Regions from separate parts of the Streptomyces siamensis genome, predicted to be linked through region 1. Evidence: riboswitches for the same ligand, from Rfam matches in the RefSeq annotation. Region 1 holds a riboswitch; the other holds the start of a gene.
The links. Region 1 has a riboswitch for guanidine ahead of ABEB03_RS03490 (DMT family transporter). Riboswitches for the same ligand answer to the same signal wherever they lie in the genome.
Positions count from the first base shown of each region.

Region 2: linked by a shared signal. The riboswitch ahead of ABEB03_RS10865 (MBL fold metallo-hydrolase) and the one ahead of ABEB03_RS03490 (DMT family transporter) in region 1 are both predicted to bind guanidine.

Region 1 covers NZ_BAABKB010000002.1:154,769-162,621, reverse strand. Annotated here, with positions in the region: gene ABEB03_RS03500 (ABC transporter permease) at 1-317, opposite strand, end outside; gene ABEB03_RS03495 (transglycosylase domain-containing protein) at 542-2,950, shown strand; gene ABEB03_RS03490 (DMT family transporter) at 3,036-3,356, opposite strand; guanidine-III (ykkC-III) riboswitch at 3,387-3,452, opposite strand; gene ABEB03_RS03485 (GroES family chaperonin) at 3,504-3,806, opposite strand; gene ABEB03_RS03480 (DUF3618 domain-containing protein) at 3,981-4,319, opposite strand; gene bcp (thioredoxin-dependent thiol peroxidase) at 4,458-4,925, shown strand; gene ABEB03_RS03470 (HNH endonuclease signature motif containing protein) at 5,129-6,154, shown strand; tRNA gene ABEB03_RS03465 (tRNA-Leu) at 6,208-6,290, shown strand; gene rdgB (RdgB/HAM1 family non-canonical purine NTP pyrophosphatase) at 6,332-6,934, opposite strand; gene ABEB03_RS03455 (hypothetical protein) at 7,099-7,491, opposite strand; gene rph (ribonuclease PH) at 7,633-7,853, opposite strand, start outside.
Region 2 covers NZ_BAABKB010000004.1:179,611-187,463, reverse strand. Annotated here, with positions in the region: gene ABEB03_RS10885 (carbohydrate ABC transporter permease) at 1-776, opposite strand, end outside; gene ABEB03_RS10880 (extracellular solute-binding protein) at 835-2,202, opposite strand; gene ABEB03_RS10875 (LacI family DNA-binding transcriptional regulator) at 2,451-3,527, shown strand; gene ABEB03_RS10870 (cupin domain-containing protein) at 3,631-4,035, shown strand; guanidine-III (ykkC-III) riboswitch at 4,316-4,383, shown strand; gene ABEB03_RS10865 (MBL fold metallo-hydrolase) at 4,396-5,274, shown strand; gene ABEB03_RS10860 (FGGY-family carbohydrate kinase) at 5,284-6,762, shown strand; gene ABEB03_RS10855 (hypothetical protein) at 7,122-7,853, shown strand, end outside.

The DNA.
Region 1 (7,853 bases):
TGGAGGTCGGCGGGCCGGTACAGGTCGATCGCGATGTCACCCGTACGGATTCTCTCGATCAGCTCGTCCTCGAAGCCGCCGCCCATCACCGCGACGACCATCAGCAGTGCCTGGCCCAGCCACACGTAACTGAGCGCCTGCGCCTGGTCGTAGCCGCCGAGATGCGGTCTGTCGTCCCACAACGCGATGAAGATGTACGCCAGGATCAGCCCGAAGACGGTGTTGGTGAACACCCCCGCCGCCGTGGCGGTCCGGTACGTGGCGTAGCGCCGGAACCCGCCGACCGCGACGGCGGCGTACAACCGCCCTGTGCCCACGAGGAGATCCTCTCTGGTGTGCCCGAGCCCGCCGGCAGCCGCGCCGAGGCCAAAGGTCCGGAGCCTAACCGCGGGGCCGAGACACCCGCCATGCATTTTCCGGGCGGGACGCGTGCCGGGAACCGGGAACGGAATGACGGGTGCGAAAGTCTTCAAGTGGGGGCGCACAAGGCGTACGAGGTCGTACGGCGACGTACGAAGCGAAACGGGAGTCCGGCGAACAGATGAGTGACGAGCCGCAGCACGGAGCGGGTCCGCAGGAAGGAGCACCGGGCGAGCCCGGCAAGAAGCAGAAGCGGGGGCGCACCGGCTGGCGCCGGCTCGTGCCGACCTGGCGGATGGTGTTCGGCACGTTCCTCGTCGCGATGCTGCTCCTGATCGGCTTCTTCGCGCTCGGCTACTACCTGGTGAAGATCCCGCCCGCGAACGCCGCGGCGACCAAGCAGAGCAACGTCTACCTGTACGCCGACGGCAGCCAGCTCGCCCGGGACGGCGAGGTCAACCGCGAGAACGTCTCACTCGCGAAGATCTCCAAGGACGCCCAGCACGCCACGCTCGCGGCCGAGGACCGGGACTTCTACAGCGAGTCGGCCGTCGACCCGCAGGCGATGCTCCGCGCCGCCTGGAACACCGCCACCGGCAAGGGCAGGCAGTCCGGCTCGACGATCACCCAGCAGTACGTGAAGAACTACTACCTGGGCCAGGAGCAGACCGTCACGCGGAAGGCGAAGGAGTTCTTCATCTCCATCAAGCTGGACCGGGAGAAGAGCAAGGACGACATCCTGGAGGGCTACCTCAACACCAGCTACTACGGCCGCAACGCTTACGGGATCCAGGCCGCCGCCCAGGCCTACTACGGCGTCGACGCGGACGAACTGACGGTCGGCCAGGGCGCCTACCTCGCCGCCCTCCTCAACGCGCCCAGCGAGTACGACGTGATCGCGCACCCCGAGAACAAGCCCGCCGCCCTCGCCCGCTGGAACTACGTCCTCGACGGCATGGTCGCCAAGAAGTGGCTCACCCCCGCGGAACGCACCGGCGTGAAGTTCCCCGCGCCCAAGCAGGCCAAGGGCTCGGCCGGCATGTCCGGCCAGCGCGGCTATCTCGTGCAGGCCGTCAAGGAGTACCTCACGAGCAACGAGATCATCGACGAGGACACCCTCGCCGCCGGCGGCTACCGGATCACCACCACACTGCAGAAGCCCAAGCAGGACGCCTTCGTGAAGGCCGTCGACGACCAGGTGATGGACAAGCTCGACAAGAAGAACCGCAAGACCGACACCTACGTCCGCGCGGGCGGCGTCGCCATCGACCCCGCCAACGGCAAGGTCGTCGCCATGTACGGCGGCATCGACTACACCAAGCAGTACGTGAACAACGCGACCCGCCGCGACTACCAGGTCGGCTCCACCTTCAAGCCGTTCGTGTTCACCTCCGCCGTCGAGAACCACTCGACGACCCGCGACGGCCGCATGATCAACCCGAACACCGTCTACGACGGCACCAACAAGCGCTCCGTACGGGGCTGGAGCGGCGCCGCCTACGCCCCCGAGAACGAGGACGGCTACTCGTACGGCGACATCACCGTGCGCACCGCCACGGACCGGTCCGTGAACTCGGTGTACGCGCAGATGGCCGTCGACGTCGGCCCGGACGAGGTCGAGAAGACGGCCGTGTCCCTCGGCGTCCCCTCGAACACCCCCGACCTGACCGCCTCCCCCTCCATCGCACTCGGCCCGGCCACCGCCAGCGTCCTCGACATGGCGGAGGCCTACGCCACCCTCGCCAACCACGGCAGGCGCGGCACGTACACGCTCGTCGAGAAGATCACCAAGGACGGCGCGGAGGTCGTGGACCTGCCGAGCCACGACACTCACCAGGCGGTGAGCCGCGAAGCGGCGGACACCACCACCTCCGTCCTGCGCAGCGTCGTCCAGGGCGGCACCGGCACGGCCGCACAGGCCGCGGGCCGCCCCGCGGCCGGCAAGACCGGCACCGCCGAGGAGGACCAGGCCGCCTGGTTCGCGGGCTACACCCCGGACCTCGCCACCGTGGTGTCCGTGATGGGCCAGGACCCCGACACCGGCGCTCACAAGCCGCTGTACGGCGCCCTCGGCGAGAACCGCATCAACGGCGGCGCCTACCCGGCCCGGATCTGGGCGCAGTTCACCCGGACCGCGCTCCGCGGCACCCCGGTGTCGGACTTCGACCTCCAGCTCCAGCCGGGCGCCGAGCAGACGCAGACCCCGACGACCGAACCCAGCACGCCGGACACCATCGGCGGCCAGGACGACGACGGCGGCACGTCGGACGGCCAGGACATCCAGGGCCAGGACCAGGGCCAGAGCCAAGGACAGGTCGAGGGCCGGACCGAGGGCGGGACGGAGGGCCAGGACCAGGGCCAGAGCCAGGGGCAGATCGAGGGCCAGACGGACGGCGGCACCACGGACGGCGGCACGATCGACGGCGGCACCACGGACGGCGGGACCACCGACGGCGGCACCACCGACGGGGGGACCACCGACGGCACCGGCACCGGAGGGGCGACGGACGGTGGCACGACCGACGGCGGCACGACCGGGACGATCGCCGGCACCAACCCCTTCGGCCGGGCCCCGCACCGCCGCTCCTAGTACCTCGGCCCGGCCGGTGACCGGGCCGGTCGATGGCCGGGTGGGTCAGCGGCCGGGCCGGAGGCCGGGCCGCCGACCGGACCCGTCAGTGGCCCGAGGTCGCCTTGAGACCCACCACGGCGACCAGCAGCAGACACACGAAGAAGATCCGGGCGGCGGTCACCGGCTCGCCGAGCACCACCATGCCGAGCACCGCCGCCCCGGCGGCGCCGATCCCGACCCAGACTCCGTAGGCGGTACCGATGGGCAAGGACCTCGCGGCGTACGAGAGAAGAAGCATGCTCGCGACGATCCCGGCACCCGTGGCCAGGCTCGGCCACAGCCGGGTGAAACCGTCGGTGTACTTCATGCCGATCGACCAGCCCACCTCCAGCAGACCGGCGACGACGAGCAGAACCCAGGCCATGACGGCACCTCCGAGAATCGGACGACAGGGGGTGCGTCGTCTTTGCGATCCCGGTACGGCGCGTCTCGTCGGGTTCCTCCACGGTAGCAAAACCCAGGCAAAAAGGGCTGGTGACCATGGTCACCAGCCCTTTCGGCAGACGTACGCCTACAAGTACAAGCCGGTCGAGTCCTCGGAGCCCTCGAAGCGGTCCGCGGCGACGGCGTGCAGATCCCGCTCGCGCATCAGCACGTAGGCAATCCCGCGCACCTCGACCTCGGCACGGTCCTCCGGGTCGTACAGAACGCGGTCGCCCGGCTCGACCGTCCGGACGTTCTGCCCGACGGCGACGACCTCGGCCCAGGCCAGACGGCGGCCGACCGCCGCCGTCGCGGGGATCAGGATGCCGCCGCCGGAGCGGCGCTCACCCTCCGCGGCGTCCTGCCGCACCAGCACACGGTCGTGCAGCATGCGGATGGGCAACTTGTCGTGATGGGTGCTGTGCTTATCCCGATTGGCGCTCACGACCCGAACCTACCTGCCCCGGCCGCTTCCGCACGCGAGTGGGTCGATCCTCGTCCCGCGGAAACCACCCGGCGGCCCCCGGGGCGGGCCGCGCCCGCCCCGCCCCCGGACCCCGGCGGATCAGCGCTTGCGGCGCCGGGAACCGACGGCGAGCAGCCCGACGACACCGACCACGACCAGGGCCACCGGCACGATGCGCTCCAGGCGGGGCGCGCCCTCCTCGGTGACCAGCTGGCCCTTCACATCGCTGACGACGCGATTGACGCCGACGTAGGCGCGGCCGAGCGTGTGGTCGATGTGCGAGGCGACCTTGGCCTTCGCGTCACCCACGATCGTCTTCGGGTGCACGCGCACGCCGATCTCGTCGAGGGTCTCGGCGAGCGTTTCGCGGCGGCGCTTGATGTCCGCCTCGATCTCCGCCGGAGTCCTGGTATCCGACGTTCTCGACGTATCCGACACCGCACTGCCTCCGTGGTCGTGTTCTGACTCCCTGCTTTCGACAGTCTGTCAGCTCGGGCAGCCGCGCACCCCTCGGCACCCCCATTACGCTCGTCACCCATAGGTCCGTAAACCATCTCCCGGCCACGTGAGGTACCGATGAGCGAGCGACTCCAGCCCGGCGACACCGCCCCCGACTTCAGCCTGCCCGACGCCGACGGCAACGAGGTCTCCCTCTCCGCCCACAAGGGCCGCAAGGTCATCGTGTACTTCTACCCGGCCGCCCTGACCCCCGGCTGCACCAAGCAGGCCTGCGACTTCACGGACAACCTCGACCTGCTGGCGGGCGCCGGATACGACGTCATCGGCGTCTCCCCCGACAAGCCCGAGAAGCTCGCCAAGTTCCGCGAGAAGGAGTCCCTGAAGGTCACCCTGGTCGGCGACCCCGACAAGACCGTCCTGGAGGCCTACGGCGCCTTCGGCGAGAAGAAGCTGTACGGCAAGACGGTCGTCGGCGTCATCCGCTCCACCGTGATCGTCGACGAGGAGGGCAAGGTCGAGCGGGCCCTGTACAACGTGAAGGCGACGGGCCACGTGGCGAAGATCATCAAGGACCTCGACATCTGAGCCCCCACCCCTCCCGCAGCGGCTCGCCCCGCCCCGTCGGCGCGAGCCGCTCCGCGTTTCCCGCGTGACGGGACGGGCGTGGGTTCGTTACTCCGTACGAGGGTGCGACATCCGAGCGAACGACGTGGGGACTGGACCCACTGCGAGACGAGCGGTCCCGTGCCCGACAGGCCGTACGGGAGCGGCACAGGGACGGGGGACGCATGACAGCACGAAGGACGTCCGAACGCTCGGACCTCTATCGCAGGGAGACGTTGGAACACGAGGTGGCCGCAGCGCGCAGCTGGGCGGACCTCATGCGGCGCCTCGGCCTGAAGCCGAGCGGGGGCCGTCGCCGGGTGCTCCAGGAAAGAGTGGCTCGATACGGCCTCGATACCGGCCACTTCGTCAAGAGCAGTCCATGGCGCACGTATCCGGACGCCGCTGTCGCCGAAGCCGCCGCATCGGCCGCCTCCTTGCGGGAGGTGGCCCTGAAGCTCGGAGCCGTCCCGGCCACGGGAACGCTCTCCCACCTCCGGCGCCGTATCGACGCGATGGGGATCGACATCGGTCACTTCCCCGGTATCGGGCGTCGGAATGTCGACCTGCCCCTCACCCGTGAAGAGCTGCGGACAGCGGCGGCCGAGGCCACCAGCGTGCGTGGCGTCGCCCGCGCTCTCGGGGTCCCCGACGACGGCCGGTCACGGGCGGCGCTGGGCCGCATGCTCGCCGAGCACCGCATCGACGTCAGTCACTTCACCCATCGGCGCGCGGCGATTCCCGTGGAGGCACTACGGAGCGTCGTGCCGCGCTGCACGAGTTTCGCCGATGTCATGCGCGCTCTCGGCATGGAGGTCGACGACACCAATCATCGGCGGGTGCGTCGGGCCGCCTCGCGCCTCGGACTCGACACCGGCCACTTCAAGCGCCGGACCTGGGCGCGACCTGAGCGACCGGCGCCCGCACCGACCGCCTGCCGCGTGCTGGTCGTCCTGCCGGAGCAGGCGGGACGCCCCAGAAGGGCCCAGCTCCATCGGGCGCTGGCCGAGGTCGGGGAGCCGTACGCGTGCGCGGAATGCGGCAACACCGGTGAATGGCGAGGCCGTCCGATCACCTTGCAGATCGACCACATCAATGGGGACTGGCGCGACAATCGCCGGGAGAACCTGCGGTATCTGTGCCCCAACTGCCATTCGCTGACGGCGACGTGGTGCCGGCAGAAGGCGAAAGTGGTCCCTCTCGCCAGCTGAGCCGCGGCCCTCGTACACTGAGTGCCGCCGGTCGGGCGTGATGACCGTTTTGAGCGGCCGTTGCTGAATGGTATAAGCGGAGGTTTTAGGTGCCTCTGGGCGTTTGCCCATGTGGGTTCGAATCCCATCGGCCGCACGCAGGAGAGGGCCGCCGGACCCGGCGGCCCTCTCGCATGCTCAGCCCAGCAATTCCCCCACCACCGGTACCAGGGCCCGGAACGCCTTGCCGCGGTGGCTGATGGCGTTCTTCTCGGCGGGGGAGAGTTCGGCGCAGGTGCGGGTCTCGCCGTCCGGCTGGAGGATCGGGTCGTAGCCGAAGCCGTTGGTGCCGGCGGGGGTGTGGCGGAGGATGCCACGGAGTTGTCCCTCGACGACGCGTTCGGTGCCGTCGGGCAGGGCGAGGGCCGCCGCGCAGGCGAAGTGGGCGGCGCGGTGGGGTGCGTCGATGTCGGAGAGCTGGGCCAGCAGCAGGTCGAGGTTGGCCTGGTCGTCGCCGTGGCGGCCCGCCCAGCGGGCGGAGAAGATGCCGGGTGCGCCGTTGAGGACGTCGACGCACAGGCCCGAGTCGTCGGCCACGGCGGGCAGGCCGGTGGCCTGGGCGAGGGCGTGGGCCTTGAGCAGGGCGTTCTCGGCGAAGGTGACGCCGGTTTCCTTGACGTCGGGGATGTCGGGGTAGGCGTCCGCGCCGACGAGTTCGTGGGGCAGGCCTGCGTCGGCGAGGATCGCCCGGAGTTCGGTGATCTTTCCGGCGTTGCGGGTGGCGAGGATCAGGCGGGTCATGGGTGTCAGTATCTCCGGTGCCGGTGGGCGGCATCTCCGGTACCGGTCAGCGGCATCTCCGGTGCCGGTGGGCGGCCCGGAGCCCGTGGCCTTTTCGCGTCGGGCCGGCCGGCGGTGTGTGGTGCGGGTGTGGCGGGCGGCCCGGCGCGAGGGGCGGGCGGGTGTTATGGCGTGCAGACCTTGGTGAGTTCGCCGGCGGCGTCGGTGACGGGGCTGACGTCGGGGGTGTTGTCGCCGTTCTTGATGGCGGTGCGGACGTTGCCGACGGCTTTGTCGAGGTCGTCGACGGCTTTGTTGATGTCGGCGTTGTCGGTCTTGTCGCCGATCTTGTCGAGGTTGTTCTCGATGGAGTTGAGGGATGCGTCGGTCTGTGTGGGGTCGTTCGCCGCGTTCTCGACGGCCTGTTGGAGGTCGGTGACGCTGTCGGCTATGGAGTCGGCGGTCTGGACGCAGTCCAGGGCCTTGTCGACCGCGTCGCATCCGATGGTCGTCGGCAGGGCGACGAGTGCGGCGACGACGGCGATGGTGGCGGTGCGGCGGCGATGGCGCGCGGCCATGGAACGGTCCCTCCCCGTGGGCGTGATGTGGTCCCCGGCCGTCGCGGGCCGGTCCGGCCGGTGGTGGGTCGGCTCGGCCCGCGGTGCGGTCGGTGGGCGCTCGGCTGGACCGTACGCCCGTACCTCTTAGAACGCGAAGGGTTATCGTCCGGTTGCCTCGAGGGTCGTTTCGAGAGCGGCGCGCTGGATGGCGGCGAGTTCGTCGCAGCCGGCGACGGCGAGGTCGAGGAGGGCGTTGAGTTCCTTGCGGTCGAAGGGTTCGGCTTCGGCGGTGCCCTGGACTTCGACGAAGCGGCCGTCGCCGGTGCAGACGACGTTCATGTCGGTGTCGGCCTTGACGTCCTCTTCGTAGCGGAGGTCGA
Region 2 (7,853 bases), on a different contig from region 1:
GTCGGTTTCGTGGCGCCGTCGGGGCCGCCGCCGGTCATCATGTAGATCTGGTCGAACACCTTCAGTGAGGCGATGACCTGGAGCACCGTCACCAGCACCGTGGTGCGGCCCAGCAGCGGCACGACGATGTGCCGGATGCGCTGCCACGGTCCGGCACCGTCGATCGCCGAGGCCTCGTGCACCTCGCGCGGGATGTCCTGGAGGCCGGCGAGGTAGAGCACGAAGTTGAAGCCGATCGTCCACCACACCGTCGCGGCGGCGATGGACACCATGGTCCAGTCCGGGTCGCCGAGCCAGGACGGGGGAGTGTCCACCCCGACGGCCTTGATCGCGTCCTGGGCGAGCCCGACCTGGTCCGCGTAGATGTACATGAACAGCAGCGACACCACGGCGGACGGGATCAGGAAGGGAGCGAAGAACGCGAACCGCAGGAACCACCGGCCGCGCACGAACCGGTCGACGAGGACCGCGAGGACGAGGCTGAGCAGTACCAGGGGAACCGTGGTCAGCACGGTGAACCACAGGATGTGCTTGAGCGTGCGCCAGAACTCCGGATCGCTCAGCGCGTCACCGTAGTTGGCGAACCCGACCCAGTGTCCCAGCCCGCCCTTGAGCAGGGAGGTGTCGAAGAAGCTCGCCACGAGCATGTAGAGGAGCGGGCCGACCAGGAAGAGGGCGTAGAGGACCGCGAAGGGGGCCATCATGGCGGGACCGGCCCAGCGGGTCGTTCGTGTCGGTGGAGAGGCGGCGGAAGCCGGCAGTGCGGTGGCAGCCACGGGCAGACCTTTCTTGCGAAGTCCAGGGGTGTCGGGAGGCGGTGCCGTGCGGTGCCGCTCAGACGGGGGACGCCGTGTCCGCCTGCTTGCGCAGCCGCGAACGCATCGCGGCGGCTGCCGCCCGGGGGCTCTTGGCGCCGGTGAACACGGAGGTGACGGCGTCGCCCACCACGATCTGCAGGGTGCTGCCCGCTCCGCCGTACCAGGCGACCGGGTCGTAGACGGCTCCGTCGGCGGCAGCGGCGTAGTGCGACTGCGGGACCAGCTTCTTGTACGCGGCCGAGCGCTGCGTGGCCAGCCAGGCCGGCACATGGCCGCCCTCCGCCCAGAGCTGACTCGACCCGAGCATCGCGCGCACGAACTCCAGTGAGGTGTCGAGGCGTTGTGCCTTGGCGGACGGCGCCTTGGGCAGCACCAGGGCGTGTGAATCGGCGAAGCACGCGTAGGGGCGGTCGGTGAAGATGCGGGGGAACGGCCGCATGTCGAAGGCGACCTTCGCGTCCTGCACGGCCACCACCTGCCACACGCCGTCCATGAGGAAGCCGGCCTTGCCGGTGGTCAGCAGCGTGATGGCGCCGGGGCTGTCGACGCCGGTGGGCAGGACCTTCTCCTCGACGGTCATCCGCCGGATGTAGGCGAGCGCCTCCTCGGCCGCGCCGGTGTCGATGCTGACGCGCCTGCCCTGGTCGGTGACCAGGGGAGAGCTGGTCAGCTGGTGGTACAGGGAGAGGAAGAGCCGGTACTGGGTGGAGGCGTCCTTGATGGCTGCCACCGAGCCGCCCCAGTTCTTGGTGACCTCCTTGGCCGCCTTCAGCGCGTCGATGAACCGGTCGGGACCGTCGATGGCGGTCAACTGCCCGCTGCCGTCGAGCAGTCCCGCCTTCTTGGCGATGTCCGTGCGGAAGTACAGGACGAAGGGGTGGGTGTCGAGCGGCACCGCGTAGAGCGAGCCGTCGAGATGCGCCTTGGCCCAGGGCTTGGCGTCGAACCGCTCGGCCGTCATGCCGTGCCGGGCCAGCGCCTCGGGGGCGAGCTCGGTGAGCAGGCCGGCCTCGGCGAGTGTCGGCACCTTGGACAGGTGGGCGACGGCGACCTGGGGAGGGCGGTCGCCGAGCGTGGCCAGCGTGAGCTTGGTGTAGTAGGGGTTGCCCCACACGAAGGTGGAGGACTTCAGGGTCGTGCCGGGGTGGCCGGCACCGTAGGCCTTCTCCATGGCGACCATGCGTGCTCCGTCGCCACCGGTGAACGGATTCCAGAAGTTCAGCCGGGCCGACGCGGGCGCGCCGCCGGTGAATCCCTGTGCGAGCGTGTTGCCGCAGCCGGTCAGAGTGGCGCCGGCGGCGGTCGTCCCCAGCGCGAGCGCCGCCCGCAGGAGGAGACGGCGTGACGGCGCCGAGGGTGGGACGTGCCCGGTTCGCTCCGGCATGAGTGTGCGTCCTTCCACAGCAGCGGGCCCGGGAGGCAGGAGGTTCTACGTTGTAATCGTTGATGTGAAGCGGCTCAGAGTGGATCGGCCCGAGAAGTTTCCAACGTTGTACTTAGTTCGACTGCGGTCGTCAATAGGTCGCGTCGACACTGGTGAATTGGTGGCCGTGGCTGGGCGGGTGCCCGGAGCGCTCCGTCGAGTGCTTCTGTTCCAACGTTGGAACCAGGGGGTAAGGTGACATCGGAACCATGGAGGGCGGCACAGAGGGCGGGGACGTGGCCGGAGCACGCATGAAGGACGTCGCCGCGCGCGCGGGTGTGTCCATCAAGACGGTGTCGAACGTGGTGCGGGGCGCCGCGAAGGTCGCCGAACCGACCCGGCTGCGCGTCGAGCGGGCGATCGCGGAACTGGACTACCGTCCTCACGCCTCCGCGCGCCACCTGCGTACCGGCCGCAGCGGCATCATCGCCCTGGCGTTCCCCGAACTCGTCGCCCCCTACTTCGCGGAACTCGCCGCCGAAGTCGTCGTGGCGGCCAAGGAACACGGCTACACGGTGCTCATCGAGGACACCGGAGGCGACCCCGACGAAGAACTGCGCATCGCCAGCGGACTCACCGACTCGCTGATCGACGGCGTCCTGCTCAGCCCCCTCAGGCTCGACCAGGCACGGCTGGCGGCCCTGGAGCAGACGGTGCCGCTCGTCCTGCTGGGCGAGCGCTCGTACGACATCGCCGCCGATCACGTCCTGATCGACAATGCCGCGGCGGCGCGCGAGGCCACCGAGCACCTGCTGGCACTCGGCCGTCGGCGGATCGCCGTGATCGGACATCAGACCGACCCGCCGTTCGCCACCTCCGCCCAGCGCATGCACGGCTACTTCACCGCCCTCCATGCGGCCGGCGTCCCCTACGACCCCCGCCTCGCGCCCCCGGTGCGCAGTTTCGGACGGGCCGAGGGGGCCGAGGCGATGAGCCGCCTGCTCGACCTGGACCACCGCCCGGACGCGGTCTTCTGCTTCTCCGACCTCCTCGCGTCGGGCGCACTGCGCGTGGCCCACGAGCGGCACGTCGAAGTCCCGCACGACATGGCCGTGGTCGGCTTCGACGATCTGGAGGAGTCCCGCTACGCGGTGCCCTCGCTCACCACCGTCTCACCGGACAAGCGGGAGATCGCCCGCATGGCCGTGGCGGCGCTGCTGGACCGGATGTCGGACGAACCGGCCACCCGTCCGACCACGCTGACGGCCGGTCACCGGCTGGTGGTCCGCGAGAGCAGCGCCGGACGTCCCTGCACGCCGGCGGGGCCGGGCACCGGCGACGCGTGACGCCGTTGCCGTCCGGTCAGACCCCCGAGTCCGGTGCCGTCGGCCTGCGCCGATCGCGCCGCGGGTCGCGGAGCGGAGCGGGGCGGGTGTTAGCTTCGGGCGCATGGACGACAGCGTGTACGTGGGCAACGCCGGCAAGGACGCGGCACTGGACCGGGGCTGGCTGCTCGGGCATTTCAAGGAGCCCGGCGATCCCCGCCGGAGCGAGGCCGTGGAGATCAAATGGGGCGTCCACCCACGCGGCGAGCGGCGCGAGCAGTGGGTGCGGGGAGAGACACGCACGGCTCTCCAGGTCCTCGTCAGCGGCCGCTTCCGCGTCGAGCTGCCCGGTCGCAGCGTCGTGCTGGCGGAGCAGGGCGACTACGTCGTGTGGGGCCGGGGAGTGGATCATTCCTGGGTCGCCGAGGAGGAGTCGGTGGTGCTGACCGTGCGATGGCCCTCCGTCCCCGGATACGCCGTGCCGCAGGAGGACGGCGGGGAGTCGGGGCCGGAGGGGGTAGGTCCGTGATCGCGGTGTGGCCGGGCGTGCGTGGGTGACTGTGGTGTGGCCGGTCGTGCGTGCGTGACTGTGGTGTGGCCGGTCGTGCGTGCGTGACTGTGGTGTGGCGGGGCGTAGGTGCGTGACGGTGGCGCGGCCGTCCGCTGTGCCCGCGCCCGACCGCTCCTGGGCCGGTCACCGATCCCGCGCGCGCGTGCCGGTCGTCTGCCGGTCGTCGCCCCCGTAGGAAATCGCGCCGGTGCCGGTCACCGCGCGCATGCGGGACTTGGCGGACCGTGTTAGTTTCCGGGCGGCGGCGCGCCAGTGCCTGCCCCGGACGAGAAGTGCGCCGTACCCGGTCCGCAAAGACGACGCACGAGGGGAGGCGTCGTGGACGCAGACAAGCGCTCGTCCGGCCCGGCACCCGCGGTGCACGGGTCCCGCCCGCTGGACGTCCGGTGGGACCACGGATCACCGTCGGCGAAGCACAACACGGATGCCGACATCCAGGTCCATGCGTACGACGAGGACACCTTCATCCTCCGGCAGAACATGGCGATCGACTACGAGGCGCCGTTCATGTTCCTGCTCTTCGGACGCGAGCGGGCGGTGCTGCTGGACACCGGGGCCACCGCGTCCGCCGAGTACTTCCCGCTGCGGCGCGTCGTCGACGGTCTGATCGCCGACCGGCTCCGCCGGCACCCGCACGACGGGTACGGGCTGCTCGTACTGCACACCCATCCGCACGGCGACCACATCGCCGCGGACGCGCAGTTCACGGACCGCCCGGACACCCAGGTCGTGGGAGCCCGACTCGACACCGCATGGGACTACTTCGGGTTCCGCGAGGATCCCGACCGGGTGGCACGGATCGACCTCGGGGACCGTGTGCTGGAGTGCTTCTCCACGCCTGGGCACCACGAGGCGGCGGTCACCTACTTCGACCCCTGGACGGGATTCCTGCTCACCGGCGACACGGTCTACCCCGGCCGGCTGTACGTGGCGGACTGGCCGGCCTTCACGCGGACCGTCGACCGCCTGATCGAGTTCGCGGACAGCCGTCCGGTGACCCATGTGCTCGGGTGCCACATCGAGATGACGCGTGAGCCCGGCGTGGACTACCCGATCCGGACCACCTACCAGCCCGACGAGCCGCCGTTGGAGATGGCCCCGGGCCGGCTCCGCGACATCCGGGCGGCGATCGACGAGATCGGTGACCGGCCCGGCCGGCACCCGTTCCCCGCCTTCGTCATCTGCCGCGACGCCTGAGTGCTCGTCATGCCTCGCGACGCGGTCATGGGTGTGGACATCGGTACGTCGAGCAGCAAAGGCGTCCTCGTCGGCCTCGACGGTGCCCCGATCCGTTCCGCCGTCCGGGAGCACACCCCCACGAGACCCGGTCCCGGCCGTTTCGAGATGGACCCCTCGGTGTGGTGGCGCGAGTTCACCGAACTCGCCCGGGAGCTGACCGCACCCGGAGACACCGGCGTCGTCGCCGTCGGGGTCAGCGGCATGGGGCCCTGTGTCCTGCTGACCGACGAGCACGACGCCCCGCTGCGCCCCGCCGTGCTCTACGGAGTGGACACGCGTTCCGTGCGCCAGATCCGGCGCATCGAGGAACGGCTCGGCGCGGAGGAGATCATCCGCCGCGGCGGATCCGCCCTTTCCACCCAGGCGGCGGGGCCGAAGATCGCCTGGATCGCCGACGAGGAGCCCGAGCTCTACGCCCGGGCCCGGCGCCTGTACATGCCGAGCTCCTGGCTGGTCGGGAACCTCACGGGGAACTACGTCCTCGACCACCACTCGGCGAGCCAGTGCACCCCGCTCTACGACACCCTCGCCTGCGAGTGGTACGCCCCCTGGGCCGCCGAAGTGGCACCAGGCATCGAGCTCCCGCCGCTGCGCTGGCCAGGCGAGGCGGCCGGCACGCTCACCGCCCGGGCCGCCCGGGAGACCGGACTGCCCGCCGGCATCCCCGTCACCACCGGCACCATCGACGCCTGGGCCGAGGCGCTGAGCGTGGGCGCGCAGAACACCGGCGATCTGATGCTCATGTACGGCACCACCATGTTTCTCATCCACACGGTGCCCGAGCCGCTCACCAGTCCGTCCCTGTGGGGCACGGTCGGCGCGCTCCCGGGCACCCGCAACCTGGCAGGCGGCATGGCCACCTCCGGCGCCGTCACCAACTGGCTGCGCGACCTGTTCACCGGCACCGATCACACCGAACTCACCCGTCTGGCGGCCGAGTCGGGCCCCGGCGCCAACGGCCTGCTGATGCTCCCGTACTTCTCCGGCGAGCGCACCCCGGTCATGGACCCGGACGCCCGCGGAGTGATCGCCGGACTCACCCTGTCCCACACCCGCGGCGACCTCTACCGGGCAGCCCTGGAGGCCACCGGATTCGGTGTCCGCCACAACATCGAGGTCATCGAGGCGGCCGGCGGGGACATCCGACGCGTGGTCGCGGTCGGGGGCGGCACCCAGGGCTCCCTGTGGACGCAGATCGTCTCCGACATCACCGGCCGTCCGCAGGAGGTGCGGACCACGACCATCGGCGCCGGCTACGGCGACGCGCTGCTCGCAGCACAGCTCGTCGCGGACGTCACCGTCGAGGACTGGAACCCGGTGCGCGAGGTGGTGACGCCCGACGCGCAGAACACCGGGCGCTACGAGGAGTTGTACGCCCTCTACCGGCGTCTGTACCCGCAGACCTCGTCGACGGTCCATGCCCTGGCGGCACTTCAGGAGCGCTGACGGCCCCCGCCCTCCGTCCCTCCCGCCGTCGGCGACCCCGCCGCGCTCCGTCACACCTGGCGGTGCACGACCCTCACGACGCGCCGTCACACCTGCGGGTGGAAAGCGCCGTGACACGTCCAGAACCACCGCGTGACGCAGTACCGGATCAACAGCCCGTCCCCATGCGCGTGTTCTCGGTCCGCCTCGTGCGCCGGATGCGCGCACAGTATGAACACAACTCCCTCCTCGATGGTGTGCGGGCCGGTGCGCTCCTAGCATCGCCACGCTCGGCGCGACGGCGCGCCACCGAGTTGAGGAGCGTCGCCTTGCGCAGCTCACGTCGAAACCAGCCCCCGCCACCCCGGACGCGGCACCGCATGGCACTGGCCATGGGTGTCGCGGGCCTGCTCGCCGGAGTGGTGAGCGGCACCGGCCCGGCGCAGGCCGCGCCGTCGGGTCCCGGGATCACCACCTGCCCGGCAGGCGTCGGCGACGAGGCGACCTGCTACACGGGCCGGGACTCCGACGGCGCGTACTACGCGATCGCCGTCCCCAAGCAATGGAACGGTTCGCTGGTCGTCCACGCGCACGGCGGGCCCGACCTGGGCGACGAGTCCGATCCCCAGCGCAGCGTCGGCGACCTGGACCGCTGGGCGGTGATGGTCGACGAAGGGTACGCCTGGGCGGGCTCGTCCTACCGCAGGGGCGGCTACGGAACCAGGATGGCGGCGGCCGACACGGAGCACCTGCGCCGCCTGTTCGTGGACGAGTTCGGCAGGCCGGAGCGGACCTATGTCCACGGACAGTCCTGGGGCGGCGACGTCGCGGCCAAGGTCGTCGAGGAGTACGGCAAGAAGGGCGGCCCCTACGACGGGGCCCTGCTCACCAGCGGCGTCCTGGCCGGCGGTTCCCGGGGATACGACTACCGGGTCGATCTGCGCGTGGTCTACCAGTACTACTGCCGGAACCTGCCGCGCCCCGACGAGCCGCAGTACCCGCTGTGGCAGGGCCTGCGTCCCGCCTCCACGCTCACGACGGCGGGACTGCGTGCGCGTCTGCAGGAGTGCACGGGATACGCGTCCGCTCCCCAGGACCGCACCGCGCTCCAG